Regions from separate parts of the Streptosporangium sp. NPDC023615 genome, predicted to be linked through region 3. Evidence: riboswitches for the same ligand, from Rfam matches in the RefSeq annotation. Region 3 holds a riboswitch; each other region holds the start of a gene.
What was found. Region 3 has a riboswitch for cyclic di-AMP ahead of AB0G16_RS02675 (hypothetical protein). Riboswitches for the same ligand answer to the same signal wherever they lie in the genome.

Region 1 (4,305 bases), on a different contig from region 3:
CGACCGTGTCGGCCACCTTGTCGTGCAGCGCCTGGTGCAGGGGCTGGTCCCACAGCTGCCACAGGACGTTCACGAGGGTGAAGAGTCCGACGATCAGGTCCAGGAAGGTCGGCCCCCAGGTCAGGAACTGCGGGCCGATGAACACAGCGGTACGCTTGAGCGCGGCCTCGGTGCCGAGCCCGCCGGGCGGCAGGACGGAGCCGACGGGGACGACCTTGATGCCCATGACCATCTTGCCGACGGTCTGCCCGCCCCGCTTGAGCATGAAGAACTCGTAGGCGAAGTAGAGCCCCGCGCTGATCAGCGTGCTGATCACGGTGATGGCGGAGGTGGCCCCGGAGTCGATACCACCGGTGCCACCGGTGCCGACGATGATCGCGCCGAGCACGAGGCCCAGGATGAGGCCGATGACCAGGCCCACCACGAGCATGATGGCTATGTCGACGATGCGCGCCACCAGGCGCTGCCACCACTCGGCGAGCGGCGCGGGAGCGCCGGGCACGCCGCTGTACGGCTGCCCGTAGCCCTGCTGGCCGTAGCCCTGCTGCCCGTAGGCCGGCTGCTGGCCGTAGCCCTGCTGCCCGTAGTCCGGCTGCTGGCCGTAGCCCTGCTGGCCGTACGTCGGCTGCTGCCCGTAGGAGGGCTGGCCGTAGTCCGGCTGCTGGCCGTAGGAGGGCTGGGAGGCCTGCTGCCCGTAGGGCTGCTGGCCGTAGCCCTGCTGCCCGTAGTCCGGCTGCTGGCCGTAGCCACCGGCCCCGCCCTGCTGACCGTAGGAGGGCTGCTGACCGTAGCCGCCCGTGCCGCCCTGCTGGCCGTAACCGCCCGTGCCGCCTGTGCCGCCCTGCTGACCGTAGCCGGGCTGCTCGTGCGAGGACTGGCCGTAACCGCCCGTCCCGCCCTGCTGGCCGTAGCCGCCCGTGCCGCCCGTGCCGCCCTGCTGACCGTAGCCGGGCTGGCCGTAGGAGGGCTGCTCGTGCGAGGACTGACCGTAGCCGCCCTGCTGACCGTAGCCGCCCGCTCCGCCCTGCTGGCCGTAGCCCTGCTGCCCGTAGTCGGGCTGCTGGCCGTAACCCTGCTGGCCGTAGCCCTGGGCCTGTCCGGGACCGGTGTTCGGCTGTGAGGCCTCCGACCGATATCCCACGACCGTTACGTCGGGGTCGAGCCCGCCAGCGCCTCGACCCGCGTTGTGCTGTCCGTATTCCGGCTGCCCCGACGGTGTGCGATCGCGGTCGGGATCATCCTGTGGATACGGCGGCTGTCCGGTGCTCACCGCGTCACCTCACTTAGAATGCGCATGTGGCAGATGTCAGACGCACATGCTTGCTGCAGCACAAGGTATCGACATAGGAAAGAACAGTCACCTTTCCCCCTTGTCAGGTCCCAAGTCACTCGCGTCGGGCTCACGTGTCAGATGCAGCAGCATCCGGGTGTTGCCCAGGGTGTTGGGCTTGACGTGCTCCAGATCCAGGAACTCCGCGACGCCCTCGTCGTAGGAGGCGAGGAGCTCGGCGTAGACCTCCGGGGCGACGGGCGTGCCCTGGATCTCCCTGAAACCGTGCCGGGCGAAGAACTCGACCTCGAACGTCAGGCAGAAGACCCGGCGCAGGCCGAGCTCGACGGCGGTGCGCAGCAGCGCGGAGACGATCCGGTGCCCGATTCCCGCCCCCCTGCGGGCCGGATCGACCGCGACGGTGCGGATCTCGGCCAGATCCTCCCAGAGGACGTGCAGCGCCCCGCAGCCGACCACCTCCCCCTGCTCGTCGGTGGCGACCCAGAACTCCTGGACGTCCTCGTACAGCGTGACCGTGGCCTTCTCCAGCAGGCGCGGCCCCGCGCCGCCGTAGGTGTCGACCAGGCGCCGGACGGCGCGGACGTCCGGGGTGCGGGCTCGCCGGACGGTGATCCCGGCGGCCTCCGCGACCGCGACGGCGACCGGGCCGTCCCGCTCCACGCCCTCCCCGGAGCCGTGCCCCGGCCTGGCCTCGCGCCCGTTCCCGGCCCCGTTCCCGGGTCCCGCCTCGCGTTCGGCACCCGGCCCCGCCTCGCGTCCGGCACCGGCGGGGGCGTGCGTGACCGGCGTCGGAGACTGTTCCGCAACCTGCTCCATGACCGATCAGCGTACGTGCTCGCCGACCTTCGATTACGGCTCACCCCTAACTCCCGCACCACCCCTCCCATGTGACCCTTGGTAGCGGCATTACCACGCTGAGCACGGGAGGCCTCGGTGTGTCGCATTTCATCTTCGGTACGGTTCCGGAGCTGGGCCGACCGTCACGGGACCCGCGAAGCAGCAGGCAAAGGCCGCGCAAAGGCAACAATGATCATTATGAGATGTGATCCGTCCGTGACATTTCAGTTGCGAAACCTCTACTGAATTCAGGGTTCTGGTTGAGCAGGAACCACGCTTCGACTAATCTCCGTGCTCGATGTCAGAGACGTGAAAAAGCCTGACCCGCCGAATCTTCCGCAGGGAGAACCGGGGACCCACCGTGTCCTTGGGGGTGAATCCGAGTGCCACCGGCGCACCCGGTAGGGCTGCCTCCGGCCCGAACCCGTCAGCTAACCCGGTAGGCGGCCGAGGAGAGGAGTCCATTGGTGAAGCGCACGCGCGACCGCGGAGACGGGGCAGGCGGCGACGCCCGCCGTCCACGACGCGCACCGCGAGGGCTCCGCCGCCGCATGGCGGTCATCGGCCTGGCGTTCGCCACCCTCACCCTGGGCACCCCGCTGCTCCCGGCCACGGCCGACCCGGAGCCCAGCCTCAAGCAACTGGCCGAGCAGGCCGAGAAACTGCACAACGAGATCGAGACGCTCGCCGAGCAGTACAACGGCGAGCGGGTCAAGCTCAAGCAGGCCCAGCGGGCCGCGGACAGCGCCGAGAAGACCCTCGCCACCAGCGAGTCCGAGCTGGAGTCGCGGCGGGCCAAGGCCGCGCTGCTGGCACAGAGCAGCTACATGTCGGGCGGCCTGCACTCCGGTCTCGTCCTCACCCAGACCTCGGACCCCGACGCCTTCCTCGACCAGGCCACCACCACCTACGCCCTGCAGCAGCGCCAGAGCGAGGAGGTCGCCCAGGTGGGCCGGGCGATCGAGGCCGCCGAGCGGGCCCAGGCCGGCGCCAAGGCCAGGACCTCCGAGGTCAAGAAGCTGCTGTCGCAGATCGACGCCAAGCGCACCAAGATCGAGCGCCTGGTCTCGCGGGTGGAGAGCGACCTGTTCAAGGAGGTGCGCTCGCAGGCCGTCGGCAACCGGGGCGCCCGGGTGAAGGTCGACGCCCCCATCGTGGGCAGCGGCAAGGGGGCGGAGGCCGCCCGCTGGGCGCTGACCCAGCAGCTCAAGCCGTACGTGTGGGGCGCCGAGGGGCCCAACTCCTTCGACTGCTCCGGACTGGTCATGTGGGCCTACCAGAAGGTCGGGATCAGCCTGCCCCACTACACCGGCGACCAGTGGACGGCGGGCACGCGCGTCTCCAGAAGCCAGTTGCGCCCGGGCGACCTGGTCTTCTTCTACTCCGACCTGCACCATGTCGGGATCTACATCGGCGCGGGCCTGATGGTCCACGCGCCCCGGACCGGTGACGTCATCCACATCACCACGATCGACAACCGGCCCTTCGTGGGAGGCGTGCGCGTCGCCGGGTGACCGGGTGACCGGGTTGTCGGTGACCGGGTTGTCGGCGACCGGGTTGTCGGCGACCGGCGAGCCGGGTGGCCGCCGGAGCGGACGGGGGCGGGACGGCCGGGGGCCGAGGCGGCCGGGACGGGCGGCCAGATCAGGCGGCCAGATCAGGCGGCTAGATCAGGCGGCTAGATCAGGCGGCGGCGAGCCGCCCAGGCCACGGCCTCGATCGCGGTGGCGACTCCGATGCGGTCACAGATGCCCCTGAGCCTGCGCCTGACGGTCCGGCCGCTGATGTCGAGCCTGCGGCCCACCCGATCCACGGTGACGCCCTTGGCGAGCTCTGCCAGCAGCACGAGGTCGTCCTCACTGAGACCGATATCCCCCGTGCCCAGGGGGCTGTCGCCATGGCGTGAATCCACTTCGGGATATGCCATCAAGAGTCACTCCCCCCACTCTGGAAACCGGGCCTAAGGCGTCAGGAATGATTACCACCCGCCAGGAACGGTAAACGCCTTGTTCAAAGGTCGTCAAGTTCAACCCTTCACGGCGCATCCACACTATTGACATAGCAGGCTATACGTGAAGTACTCAGGATATGTCAGCGCCTTTGCGCTTAAGTCACACCCAGAGGTGGGCGCGGACCCCCGACCGTCCCCTGCCTGCGACGACGGGCCTGCCCACAGA
Region 2 (4,305 bases), 250 kb from region 3:
GGTCCCGATCCGCGCCAGCTCGACGAAGTGGTTGCCCCGGCCGACCGTCCCGAGGCCCTCGACGTGACCGGCGGGGATGTCGCCCTTCACGACGGCCCAGACCGGGTCGTCGGCGTCGCGCTCGGGATCCAGCGCGCGATCGAGGTCGGGGAACCGGGCGGCGAGCCTCTCGGGTACGGCGCGCTTGAGCCTGATGGGGAACACGGCGATGCCGCACCCGATGTCGGATCCCACCAGGAACGGGTACAGCACGGTGGAGGTCATGGCGGCCCCGATGGGGGCGCCCTTGCCGGGGTGCAGGTCCGGCATGGCGGCGACGCGCGTCATGCCGTCGAGGGCGGCCACCTGGTGGCACTGCGCGAGGGCGTCGGACTCGATCCAGCTCGCGGGGGAGGCGAACACGGTGACGGTGGCCGGGCCCGCGGCCGCCGGGGACGGTGGCGGGGACTCCTGCCGGGAGGGTCGCTGAGACAAGGAGGCTCTCTCGAGAAGGTGTGGGCGGGCAGCGTCACGGGGCGCGTCGGCGCCGTGGCATCGCGGGGTGAGGGGTGCTGTCCGTCAGAGCGTCATGGACACCACGTTCCCCGAGCCCTGCCGTCCGGGGCAAGCGATTTTCGGTCGCGTGGACCGGTATGCCCGTGCTCACCGCCGTCTCACGCCGTGTGCGCCGACGCGGCCGGCACTGTGGAGACCACGGCGAGCAGATGTGATCTCCCGGGCTCGCGCCGGCCCTCACCTCGCCGCGTACCTGCCGAAGATCATCGAACGAGGCCTCCGCCAGGTGCCCTGGACATGCCCGGTAAAGGCGTCACCACGGGCCGGAGGTCCGGCCGCTCAGTACATCGAGATGTGCGGGTGGTCGAAGTGGTTGGCGGTGACGCCGCCGCGGTTGGACATGACCCGCCAGCCGGAGCCGTGGTTGATGCGCTGCCGCCAGATCACGTACTTCACGCCGAGCCTGGCCTTGTTCTTGATGGCCCAGGCGGCGATCTCGTCGCCGAGCCTGAGGTTGGCGGCCGAGGGCATCGTGCCGCCGGCGCTCATCATGAAGTCGCAGGCGCGGCCCAGCGGGTGCTCGCCGCCGTCGTTCGCGGCCCGGTAGCAGCCGACCGAGTACGGCAGGTCGAAACGCCTCCTGATCGCGTCGCGCATGATCCGGGTCCGGTCGGTGATGTTGTCGGCGCCCGTGGGCAACTGCGGGGCCCAGCTGCCGTCGGAGCGGCGACCGGAACCGGTGGGGACCAGCCGGTCGAGCCTGTCCTTGATGTCCTCGATCACCTCCTCGGCCTCCTTGCGCTGCTCCTGGACCTCCTTGGCCTCCTTGATGATCTCGTCGGCCAGCCGGGAGGCCGTCTCGGTGGCCTTCCTCCTGCGCTCCACGCTGTCGGCGAACCCCTTCAGCCGGGCGCTCTGCTCGGCGGCGAGCTGCTCCATCACCGCCGCCCCGCTCATGTCCTCGGAGAACAGCAGGCCGGGCAGGCCGCCCATGCCGCTCTGGTACTGGAGCTGGACGATGGCGTTGACCTGCCTGGCGTTCTCGTCGAAGACCTCCTCGGCCCTGCGCAGGTTCTGCCTGGCCACGGCCTCGCCCTTCTCGGCCTTGCCGAGGGACTCGCGCGTGGCCGCGTAGGTCTCGATCAGCGCGTCGACCTTCTTGTTGAGCTTGACCAGCTCGGCGCGGAGCTCGGCCTCGGTCGGCTTGGGGTCGGCGCTCCCGGCGGTGGGGGCGCCGAGGGTGAACGCGGCGATCGAGCTCAGGCAGAGGACCAGAGCGGCATGGCGGCGGAACGTGGGGGGCGAGGCCGCCACGTACTCTCCTCTCCTTCCGCCTACCGGGTTAGCTGACGGGTTCGGGCTGGAGACGCCCTTCCACCGAAGTGGTTTCACCCCAGGTGCGGTGGTTCCCCGGCTCCCGGGCGAGGCGCCTGGGATTAGGCGTATCGGCGACTACAGCCGATGTGGGAAGGATAGTAGTGGTAAACCCCAGGTCACGCGACATCAAACGAGACCCATCGGTGATCAGTTCGTGACAATGGAGCGCAGGAGATGTGCTGTCTGCTCGGGCAGCACGTCGTTCACGAAGGCCCCCATGGCCGATTCCGATCCGGCGAGATACTTCAGCTTGTTCGGCGCGCGGCGGATGCTGAACAGTTCCAGGTGCGCGTACGACAGGTCGCGGCCGGTGTCGACCGGCGCCTGGTGCCAGGCCGCGATATAGGGCATCGGCATGTCGAAGAGCCCGTCGAGACGGCGCAGCACGTCGGTGTAGAGCGGTCCGAACGCCGCCCGCTCGGCGGCCTGGAGACCGGCCAGGTCGGGGACCCGCCGGTGCGGGTAGAGGTGGACCTCGACCGGCCAGCGCGCCGCCGCCGGGACGAACGCCGTCCAGTGCTCGTTGGAGGCCACCACCCGCACCCCGGCCTCCCGCTCGGAGGCGAGGACGTCGGCGAACAGGTCGCCTCCGGTCCGCTCCCGGTACCGCCCGGCCGCCGCCAGGGTCAGCCTGGTGCGCGGGGTCACGTAGGGGTAGGCGTAGATCTGCCCGTGCGGGTGGGCCAGGGTGATGCCGATCTCCGCGCCCCGGTTCTCGAAGCAGAAGACCTGCTCGACCCCGGGCAGGGCCGACAGCTCGGCCGTACGGTCGATCCAGGCCTCCATGACCAGCTCGACCCGCTCGGGCGACAGCCGGGAGAACGAGGAGTCGTGCTCGGAGGTGAAGCAGACCACCTCGCAGCGGCCGACCCCGGGCCGGACCTCGCTCAGCCCGCCCGGCTGCGGGTACTCGCCCGGCTGGTCCGAGAACGAGGGGAAGCGGTTCTCGAAGACCACCACGTCGTAGTCGGGGGAGGGGACCTCGGTGAGGTTGCCCGGCCTGGACGGACAGAGCGGGCACTCGCTGGTCGGGGGCAGGAAGGTGCGGCCCTGCCGGTGGCCGGCCACCGCGATCCACTCCTCGGTCAGCGGGTCGTAGCGCAGCTCGGAGGCGGCGGGGCGGGGCGGCAGGTCGCGCTCGTCGATCGCGCTCCGGTCCGCGTCGTCGCGCCGGTCGAAGTAGAACAGCTCCCGGCCGTCGGCCAGGTGGGTGACGGTGCGTTTCATCGGGTGGCGATCTCGCTCTCCTGCTGAGGTTCTGTGATGATCAGCTCGCCGGCCGAGGCGGCGAGCTCCTCGCGCGCCTCGTCGGGCAGGCCGGAGTCGGTGACCACGATGTGCGCCTCGGCCAGCTCGGCGATCGTGCTGATGCCGACCGTGCCCCACTTGGTGTGGTCGGCGGTCACCACCAGGCGGCGGGCGGAGGCGACCAGCTCCCGGTCGGTCTCCGCCTCCAGCAGGTTGGGCGTGGTGAACCCGGCGCGGGCGCTCATCCCGTGCACGCCGAGGAAGAGGGTGTCGACGTGCAGACGGCGGATCGCCGAGACCGCGACCGGGCCGACCAGCGCGTCGGAGGGGGTGCGGACCCCGCCGGTCAGCACCACCGTGCGGTCGGCCCTGGGGGAGCGGTGGAAGACGTCGGCGATCCGGACCGAATTGGTGATCACGGTCAGCTCGGGCACGTCGACCAGGTGGTGGGCGAGCGTCCAGGTCGTGGTGCCCGCGGAGAGCGCGACGGCGGTGGCGGGCCGGACGAGCCCCGCGGCGCTGCGGGCGATCGTCTCCTTCTCCGCCTGCTGGCGCACCGACTTGGCGGTGAAGCCCGGCTCCTCGGTGGAACCGGGACCGGCGGCGGTGGCGCCGCCGTGGACCTTCTCCACCAGTCCCCGCTCGGCGAGCACCTCCAGGTCGCGCCTGATCGTCATGTCGGAGACGCCGAGCTCCCGGACCAGATCGGCGACCCTGACCCCGCCGGTGCCGCGGACCTTCTCCAGGATCGCCTGCTGCCGCTGCTGGGCCAGCATCGTCCACTCCCCTTAATCCACCAGATTTCCCCAAATTACCACGGCGATGGCCGGGGTGGTTGTTGGAACATGGTGGACCGTCCGCTCACAATCGCCCAAGCTCCGCCTCGATGTTGGCGCGCGCCTCCCGCTCCGGCCCGGCGACGTGGAAGATCGCCGGAAGCTCGAGCAACGAGCGCAGCACCGCCGCCCTGCCCGTCCTGAACGCCTCGTCGGGGACGAAGGCGTACTCCTCGCGTACGGCCGCGGCGTAGGCGGCGTAGACCTCCTCGGGCGCGCCCAGGATCGCCAGGTCCGCGTCGCAGAGCACGGCCCCGTCGGCGTCGCCCGGCGCCGGGTCGTGGGTGAGGGTCAGCCTGACCAGCCGGGCGACCGTGGCCACCGCCTCGGGGGCCGGCCCCGTCCCGGG
Region 3 (4,305 bases):
TGCTCATCCGGCTCAGGAACGCATTGGAGGCATTCACGTGATCCCGGTTCGATGCCGATAAGGCTGCGGACGCTGAAGCTGATCGGAAGGAGGGTGCCGGTGGAACTGCGTGAGGAGGTACGCCGCGAGATGGCGCTGCTGCGTGAGCGCATCCCCGACGTCAACGGGAGCATCGCGAGCAGCGTCGACGGCCTGACCATAGCGAGCGACCTGAACGACGGGACCGAGCAGATCGGCGCGCTCTCCTCGGCGTTGCTGGCCCTGAGCCGGCGGATGACGGGCATGACCGGCAAGGGCGCCTTCGAGGAGACGCTGATCTCCGGCACCGACGGCTACGCGGCCCTCTACGCCGCCGGCCCCACGATCGTCCTCACAGTGCTGGCGCGTCCGGGGACCAACCTCGGGCTGCTCAGGCTGGAGGGCAGGAAGACGGCGGCCCGGCTGGCCGCCGTCACCTCTCGTACATCGACGACCCAGTGAACGACATTCAGTGAGTGGAGGCAGGAATGGGCAACATGGACATCTCTCTCAAGGAGATGATGGCGATCGACGGCGCCGTCGGCGCGGTCGTCGTCGACTACAACAGCGGGATGGCGCTGGGCGCGCTCGGCGGCTCCAAGGATCTCGACCTCCAGGTGGCCGCGGCCGGCAACACCGAGGTCGTCAAGGCCAAGATGCGGACCATGGAGTCGCTCGGCCTCAAGGACGGCATCGAGGACATCCTCATCACGCTCGGCACCCAGTACCACGTGATCCGCCCGCTCACCGGCCGGAGCGGCAAGGGGCTCTTCATGTACCTGGCCCTCGACCGCAGCCGGGCCAACCTGGCGCTCGCCCGGCACACCCTCCGGAGCATCGAGGAGAAGATCGAGGTATGAGCCGGGCCGGCCCGCGCCCGGGGCGCGGGCCGCGAGGTCTCACCGCGCGGGGGCGGCGGCCCGCTCGGCGGAGCCGGTGAGCTCCTCGATCGCGTCGGCGAAGGAGGGCCAGAGCTCGCGGGGCAGGTCGTGGCCCATGCCGGGGAAGGTCAGCAGGCGCGCGCCCGGGATCGCCTCGGCCGTGGCGATCCCTCCGGAGAGCGGGATGAGCTGGTCGTCCTCGCCGTGCAGGACGAGCGTCGGCACCGTCAGCCTCGCCAGCAGCGGGGCGCGGTCCCCGGAGGCCATGATCGCGGCCAGTTGCCTGGTCGTGCCCGCCGGGTCGTAGGCCCTGTCGTAGCTCAGGGCGGCGACCTCCGCGATCCGCTCGCGGTCGGCCGGGTAGCCGGGCGACCCGATGACCTCCCAGGTCGTGACGGTCCGCCGGATCGCGGCCTCGCGGTCCGGCGCGGGCGGTGCCATGAGCGCCGCCATCGCGGCCTCGGTCGGGGGCGCCGCCTGCGGGCTGGGGGTGGACATCATCGAGGTGAGGCTGCGCACCCGGCGCGGGTGGCGGATCGCCAGCGCCTGCGCGATCATCCCGCCCATCGATACGCCGGCCACGTGGGCGGATTCCAGGCCGAGCGCCTCCAGCAGGCCGGCGGCGTCGTCGGCCATGTCGTCCAGCCGGTAGGGGACCCGGCCGTTCCAGCCCCCTCCGGGTCCTCCCGCCTCGTGCAGGTGGGTGCTCTCGCCGACGTCGCGGTTGTCGAAGCGCACCACGTGATGTCCGCGTTCGGCGAGCAGGCGGCAGAAGTCCTCGTCCCACTGGATCATCTGGGAACCGAGCCCCATGATCAGAAGGAGGGGTCGCCCCTCCGGGGAGCCGAAGGTGTCGTAGGCGATCTCGATGCCGTTCGCCCGGGTCCGCAGAGTCGTCATGGCACTCCTCCTGTTGATCCTGCGGAACAGAATGCCATTCTGGAATGGCTCCGGCACCGGCGGGTGGCCCCGGACGGGCCGGGGCGACCCGTCACCAGACGATGGCGCCCGGCTCCCGCACGGTCCATCCGGGGGCCGAGAGGGCGTCAGCCGTGATCTTGGGCTTGACGGACGCCGACATCGGGGCGGCGCTCACGCGCTCGGTCTCGACGGGCTTCTGCGGACGCCCGGACTTGGCCAGCACGGTCTGGGGCGGCTTGGCGGGGCTGGGGTCCTTGCGGCCCCAGGCACCGGTGGAGAAGGCCACGGGGTGGTTCTTCCTGCCCACGCCGTCGCCCCACCGGGTGATGACGTACTCGACGTCGATGTGGCCCATGCCGCCGTTGCCGTCCACGCCGAGCGTGCCGGCGTTGAACGTGCCGCCGGTCAGGTCGGCGAAGGTCTTGGCGTCGATGTCGAGCATGATGCCCCGGTTGGAGGGCACTCCGGGGCCGCGGTCGCCGACGAAGAACTTGGCGCGCTTGCCCTTGTAGAGGATGTAGCCCTCGGTGAGCAGCGGCCAGCTCGGGCTGGCGATCATGCCCTTCTGCATCGGCTTGCCACTGGCCGGCAGGCCGGTGTCGCCGGCGCGGCCCGAGGAGTCGTCCCAGAAGTAGGAGGCCGTGGTGGAGCCGTGGAGGAGGACGGCCTCGACGCCGTCCTCGGGGCCGGCCGCAGCGGGGGCGGTGGCGGCGAAGCCGGGGGTGGAAGGTATCGCCGAGGCGACACCGGCGGAGGCCAGCACGCTCGCACCGACGAGGGTGGCGGCGGCCAGGCGGTTTTTGTACATGCCGAAAAAGAGGCGCATGGGGAAAAGGCTCTTTCGCGAGGGAACGGGGCTACCGCGTGCGACACGCCGATAAGGGGCGCACGGGCGAGGACGGGCTCATCGGGATGAGGACGTAACCGGATAGATCCAGTCGTTACGTAGAGCGCCGCCGGGAGGTGCCGCGATCAGGCGCGGCGCGAGAGATGTGGGGGACGGGGGGCAGGGGGAAGTTTCAGGGGGTCGGCGCGGACAGGGGGTGCACCGACGCGGTGACGCGGTCGTCCATGAGGGGGTCTCCTCTCCATCTCGTCTACCGGGTTAGCTGACGGGTTCGGGCGGTGGAGTTGCCCTACCGCCGCGTGCTCGCGGCGGATTCACCCCGGAAATTGGGTCCCCGGTTCCCGTGGCCCTGAGGGCTCTCGGGATTCGACGTCGGCCGGTCGCTCCCTCTTGTGAAGGGCAGGTCACCGGCCGATAACAGGGGACACTACCCACGGAAACCAGACAAAGCAAAGCAAAGGCCACGAAAACCCCAGAAGATCTACCTAGTTGGCAAAAACTCCCCTAAAGCACTCAACATGGAGGTTTGTTCTCGGGCATGCCCCGCCGCCCCTCAGCCCCGTCCCGTACGGGGACGACGGCGCCCCGGACGCGTCCGCGATCAGTCCCACCAGAACGACCAGGCGTTCCTGCCCTTGATCTGCTCGGCGTAGTCGACGAGGGTCCCCGCGCCCTGGATGATGCTGTCGGGGCAGAACGTCCAGTGCTCCGCGGCGACCTGCAGGGCGTGCTCGAAGGTCGTCGGCGGGGCCGCGACGCTGACGTCGAGGGTGTTGAACCCCATCCCCACCACCCGCACCCCGAACCTGTCCTCCCAGCTCCGCACGACGGCGGCCAGCGGGACCATCCACTCGTTGTGGTTCAGCGCCCCCTGCCAGCCCATGACGGCCAGGGCGTCGGCCCCGCGCTCGACCGCGACGAGCCCGAGCGGCGTCCTGCGCTCGGCCACCAGCCCCGCGTACCAGTCGGCCACCACCCCGGGGTCGGCGGCGAGCCTGCCCGCGGGGGCCGGGCCGGGGCACTCCGGCCCGAAGGGGTCGAGCAGTTCGAGCTGGTCGACGTGGGCCCTGGCGATCCAGTCGGACCACACCTCGGCCATGAACGCCTCGACGTGGTAGTTGTCGATCTCGGTCGCCGCGTCCGGGGCGATCTGACCGGCCGACCAGGGCTGGACCGAGTCCTCCAGCAGCACCGGCCACAGTCCCGACCGCTCGTGCTCGGCCCGCAGCCGCGCCCAGTACTCCCCCGAGACCGTCACCTCACTGAGCCAGAAGGCCGGACGGTGACGGATGGCGAGCTGAGCGTAACCGGGGTCGGGCCAGACGAGCTCACCCGGCGGCAGGTCCACCGAGAGCCTCCGGCCCTCACCCCCACCGATCCCGCGGGCTCCGCGGGCTCCGTCGGCTCCGTCGGCTCCGTCAGCGAACAACTGGCTCAGAACGGGCGGAAGCTTCCCCTGCTCGCAATCGTTCATCTCTACCGATCCGATCCTGACCACGGATCAATTTTGGCCTGTCAAGCACCCCGAGGGACAGTTGTGCCCTGGACCAAGCAAAAATTATCGGTACGGGGCGGATCGCGGCGGACGGGCCTCGGTGAGCGGACCGGGCGGCCCGGCCCGGCGGGCGGACCCGGCGA
Region 4 (4,305 bases), on a different contig from region 3:
GGCCCGGGAACTGCGGGTGAACAGCGAACCACGCGCACCCATTCGTGATCTTGCGTGGCTTTGCCGCGGAAGAGGGAGCCGTTCCGTACACTTCCCGTATTCGAAGATCCACGCCGGGGACCGGTGGGCGGGCCGCGGCCGCACGGCGGCGGGGCGGGAGAGGGGCGAGCCATGTGGACGGCCGAGGAGATACCCGACCTGACCGGCCGCACGGCGGTGGTCACCGGGGCGAGCGGCGGCATCGGCGTGCCGACGGCGCTGGAGCTGGCCAGGCACGGGGCCAGGGTCGTGCTGACCGCCCGTGACCCCGGGCGGGGCCGGGACGCGCTGGAGGCGATCAGGGCGAAGGTCCCGGGGGCGGCGGTCGAGGTGGGCGCGCTCGACCTGGCCGACCTGCGTTCGGTGCGCGCCTTCGCCGGGACGGTCGGCGGGCCGCTGGACCTGCTGGTCAACAACGCCGGGCTGGGACCGATGCCCCGGGGGACGACCGCCGACGGTTTCGAGACGCAGTTCGGCGTCAACCACCTGGGGCACTTCGCCCTGACCGGCCTGCTGATGCCGCGCCTGCTGGCCGCCCCGGCGGCCCGGGTGGTCACGGTCTCCAGCGGCGCGCACGCCTTCGGGGAGATCGACTTCGACGATTTGGGCCTGGAACGCCGCTACGGCTCGTGGGCCGCCTACGGCCGTTCCAAACTGGCCAACCTGCTGTTCGCCCTGGAGCTGCAGCGCCGTGCCGAGGCCTCGGGGGCGGCCCTGCTCAGCCTGGCGGCCCACCCCGGCACGACCGCCACCGGCATCCTGAGGACGGGCCGCCCCCTCAACGCCCTGATGCGCCTGTTGCTGCGATCGCCCGCCAAGGGCGCCCTGCCCTCCCTGTACGCCGCCACCTCCCCCGAGGCCGAGGGCGGCCAGTACGTCGGCCCCGGGCCCCGGGTGTTGCGCCCCTCCGCCCGGGCGATGGACCCGGCGGTGGCGGCGCGCCTGTGGGAGGTGTCGGAGGAGCTGACCGGCGTACGGTTCGCCGAAACCTGAGGACGGCCGCTGAGGACGGCCGCTGAGGACGCTCACGCGTCGCCCGGCGACCGGCGGGGAAGGGCCTTGGAGAGGTTTCGCAGAGGTTCCGGGAAGCATTGAAGAGATTTTGAGTAGGATTTAAGAAAGATCGTCCGGGGCTCCCCGAGTTTTTACCATCGAATGCCAGTTCGATGAAACGTATGCACGGTGACCTTCGGGACGGGCGACCCGTCCCCCTCCCGGGGACCCCGGTCCGCGCGCGGGCAGACGAGGAGCCCTCGCCGGATCGCCGGGGACAGCGGGGTTCCCCGCCTGCCCGGCCGGGGAGGCTCGGCCTCGGACAGGGGCACGAGAAGGTCGCGAGAAGGGTGATCCTTCCCCTCGCTCCCTCCCGGGAACACCCCCCTCTACCCGCCTGACCAGGGCCTACTACCAACTAATGGCAATGTGTCCTGCTTGTAATCGTCTGTCTGCATGACGTACGTTCGTCCCGTTCATGGCAAATGTCTAGGTCTATCAAGGTCTGAGCATTGCCGTCACATTGCCCGACCGTGTCTCGTCGAGGCGGACCCCCTCCGCCCCCGGTGAGCACGGCCGCCGAATCCGCGAGGTCTGCGGAACCGGGGAACCACGTTCCTGGGGTGAATCAACGCATCCGTGCGTCGTAGGGCACTTCCCAGCCCGAACCCGTCAGCTAACCCGGTAGGCGGCATGGAAGCGACGCAAGGAGTCGAACCCCCATCATGACCGAGCACCGCCTCACCCCCACCCCCACCCCCACCGTTTCCCGCCTGGCACGCATCCTGCTCGGCGCCTCCGTCGTCCTCGGCGCCGGGGTCCTGGGCCCCGCCGCCCTGGCCGACGACCACACCGCCCTGACCCCTCCCGCCGACACCAGGACCGCGGAGGTCTCGCAGGACGCCGGGTCCGCCAGGACCCCCCTGGAGATCGCGGCCCAGCGGCTTCCCAAGGTCACGGCCGCACAGGTGCTGAACCTGGCCGCCCAGCAGATCGGCGTCCGGGAGAACTCCATGGGCGGCGGGACCAAGTTCCACCAGTGGTACATGTCCTCACCCCGCGCCCAGGAGACCGCCGCCCGCGACGGAGGCAACGTCTACGGCTACGCCAACGCCCCCTGGTGCGCGATGTTCGTGTCCTGGGTCGGCGAGATGGCGGGCATCCGGCCCACGATGGGCTGGGACGCCTACACCGTCACCCACGCCAGGTGGTTCGCGGAGAACGGCCACTGGGGCACCGTCCCCACCCCCGGCGCCGTCGTCTACTTCGACTGGGAGGGCGGCAAGAGCATCGACGGGATCGACCACGTCGGCTTCGTCAAGCACGACAACGGGGACGGCACGATCACCACGATCGAGGGCAACACCGGCAACGGCAACGTCGAGCAGCGCATCCGGCCCGTCTCCCAGGTCGCCGGCTACGGCTACCCGGTCTACGCCGGCTGACCCCTCCCCCGGCCCGCATCCTCCCCGCCCGATCCCGATCCACCGCCGGTCGGGATCGCGGCCCGTCCCGCCGCCCACGCCCGTCTCCCGCCGCCGGGGACGGGCCTCGCCGTGCACGCCCGTCACCCCTTCCACGCGGTACCGTCATCGTGGCCCCAGAGGACCCCGCTCGCACGGGCCCACCGTTCCCGTACGGGCACGAGGGCACGGGGTCGTGACCACACGACGGCAGGGCGACACGACCACGCGGCGACGCGGCGACGCGGCGCGTGACCGCATGTTGACACGGCGGCACGGCGGCACGGCCCTGTTCCGGATCGCACCTGGAGGGGCCGTGTGTCGGGAGCGCGCGAAATGCCCTGACTGTATGCCCGTGTGATGGGAGCGCTCCCAAAACCCTATATGGGATGTATATCACCATTTAGGGCGTCTAGACCCCGCGAAACGCCTCGCGTGTAACGGTTACGTTTCGGCGTATTGACGTCCTGGACGCCCATCGTCCACTCTTCGTGGGAGCGCTCCCAAAGCACATTGAGGAAAGACCACATCGTGAGACCGCGTTGTCGGGGCCGGTGCGCGATGTCATCTCCCAATGATTCGGGCGACCACCTGAGAGGGGTCCGGAATGTTTAACAACAAGCGGCAGGGCAAGCTGGCCGCCGTAGCGGTCATGGCGGCCACCGCCCTGGCCATCACGTCGTGCGGTTCCAGCGAGCCCGCCACGCCTCCCGCGGCCGGCGGTTCCTCCGCCGCCGCGGCGGAGCCGGTGACGATCACGGTGCACACCTTCGGAGGTGGCGAGAACTTCGGCTACGACAAGGCCGTGGAGACCTGGAACGCCGCTCACCCGAACATCCAGGTCAAGTACCAGAACCTGACCGACCGGTTCGAGGACGTCTACCTGCCGCAGCTGCTCCAGCGCCTCCAGGCGAACAGCGGCGCGGCCGACATCATCGCCCTGGACGAGGGCGCGATGGGCCTCATGAAGGCTCGCCCGCAGTTCTTCACCGACCTGGCCCAGTACGGGCTGGACAGCCGCAAGGCCGACTTCCCCGCGGCCAAGTGGGACAACGGCATCAACGCCGACGGCAAGCTCTTCGCCCTGGGCACCGACATCGGCGGCATGACCATGTGCTACCGCAAGGACCTGTTCGAGAAGGCGGGCCTGCCCAGCGAGCGCGAAGAGGTCGGCAAGCTCTGGCCGGACTGGAACGCCTTCATGGAGGTCGGCAAGAAGTTCCAGGCCGCCAACCCCGGCAAGAGCGACCCCAAGTTCCTCGACGGCCCGAACACGCTCTACAACGTGATCCTGTCGCAGGAGGCGCCGAAGAACGGCAACGTCGCCTACTTCGACAAGGAGAACAAGCTCGTCATCGAGTCCAACCCGGCCATCAAGACCTCCTTCGACACGGTGAAGAGCTTCAGCGAGGCGGGCCTGACCGCCAAGCTCGCCTCCTTCACCCCGCCGTGGAACGCCGCCATCAAGAAGGGCGGCTTCGCGACCATGGGCTGCCCGGCCTGGATGCTCGGCGTGGTCTCCGGCGCGGCCGGTGAGGGCAACAAGGGCAAGTGGGACGTCGCGGCGGTTCCCGGCGGCGCCGGCAACTGGGGCGGCTCCTACCTGGCCGTGCCCAAGCAGAGCAAGCACCCCAAGGAGGCCGCCGAGGTCCTGAACTACCTCACCGGCAAGGAGGGCCACGTCATGGCCTTCCAGGAGGCCGCGGCCTTCCCGAGCTCCATCCCCGCCCAGCAGGACCCCGCGGTCGCCGACCTGAAGAACGAGTTCTTCAACGACGCCCCGACCGGCAAGATCTTCGGTGAGTCGGTC

Region 1: linked by a shared signal. The riboswitch ahead of AB0G16_RS06265 (NlpC/P60 family protein) and the one ahead of AB0G16_RS02675 (hypothetical protein) in region 3 are both predicted to bind cyclic di-AMP.
Region 2: linked by a shared signal. The riboswitch ahead of AB0G16_RS01555 (hypothetical protein) and the one ahead of AB0G16_RS02675 (hypothetical protein) in region 3 are both predicted to bind cyclic di-AMP.
Region 4: linked by a shared signal. The riboswitch ahead of AB0G16_RS34920 (CHAP domain-containing protein) and the one ahead of AB0G16_RS02675 (hypothetical protein) in region 3 are both predicted to bind cyclic di-AMP.

Annotation. Positions count from the first base shown of each region.
Region 1 is NZ_JBFABE010000005.1:175,750-180,054, forward strand. It holds gene AB0G16_RS06255 (RDD family protein) at 1-1,141, opposite strand, end outside; gene AB0G16_RS06260 (amino-acid N-acetyltransferase) at 1,358-1,951, opposite strand; cyclic di-AMP (ydaO/yuaA leader) riboswitch at 2,444-2,590, shown strand; gene AB0G16_RS06265 (NlpC/P60 family protein) at 2,680-3,642, shown strand; gene AB0G16_RS06270 (LuxR C-terminal-related transcriptional regulator) at 3,807-3,974, opposite strand.
Region 2 is NZ_JBFABE010000002.1:19,184-23,488, reverse strand. It holds gene AB0G16_RS01560 (RNA ligase RtcB family protein) at 1-474, opposite strand, end outside; gene AB0G16_RS01555 (hypothetical protein) at 835-1,809, opposite strand; cyclic di-AMP (ydaO/yuaA leader) riboswitch at 1,813-1,948, opposite strand; gene galT (galactose-1-phosphate uridylyltransferase) at 2,020-3,099, opposite strand; gene AB0G16_RS01545 (DeoR/GlpR family DNA-binding transcription regulator) at 3,096-3,896, opposite strand; gene AB0G16_RS01540 (metal-dependent phosphohydrolase) at 3,982-4,305, opposite strand, start outside.
Region 3 is NZ_JBFABE010000002.1:267,285-271,589, forward strand. It holds gene AB0G16_RS02655 (hypothetical protein) at 1-41, shown strand, start outside; gene AB0G16_RS02660 (roadblock/LC7 domain-containing protein) at 100-480, shown strand; gene AB0G16_RS02665 (hypothetical protein) at 507-878, shown strand; gene AB0G16_RS02670 (alpha/beta hydrolase) at 918-1,799, opposite strand; gene AB0G16_RS02675 (hypothetical protein) at 1,891-2,646, opposite strand; cyclic di-AMP (ydaO/yuaA leader) riboswitch at 2,900-3,049, opposite strand; gene AB0G16_RS02680 (DUF4253 domain-containing protein) at 3,269-4,015, opposite strand.
Region 4 is NZ_JBFABE010000085.1:17,020-21,324, reverse strand. It holds gene AB0G16_RS34925 (oxidoreductase) at 172-1,032, shown strand; cyclic di-AMP (ydaO/yuaA leader) riboswitch at 1,600-1,738, shown strand; gene AB0G16_RS34920 (CHAP domain-containing protein) at 1,758-2,477, shown strand; gene AB0G16_RS34915 (extracellular solute-binding protein) at 3,103-4,305, shown strand, end outside.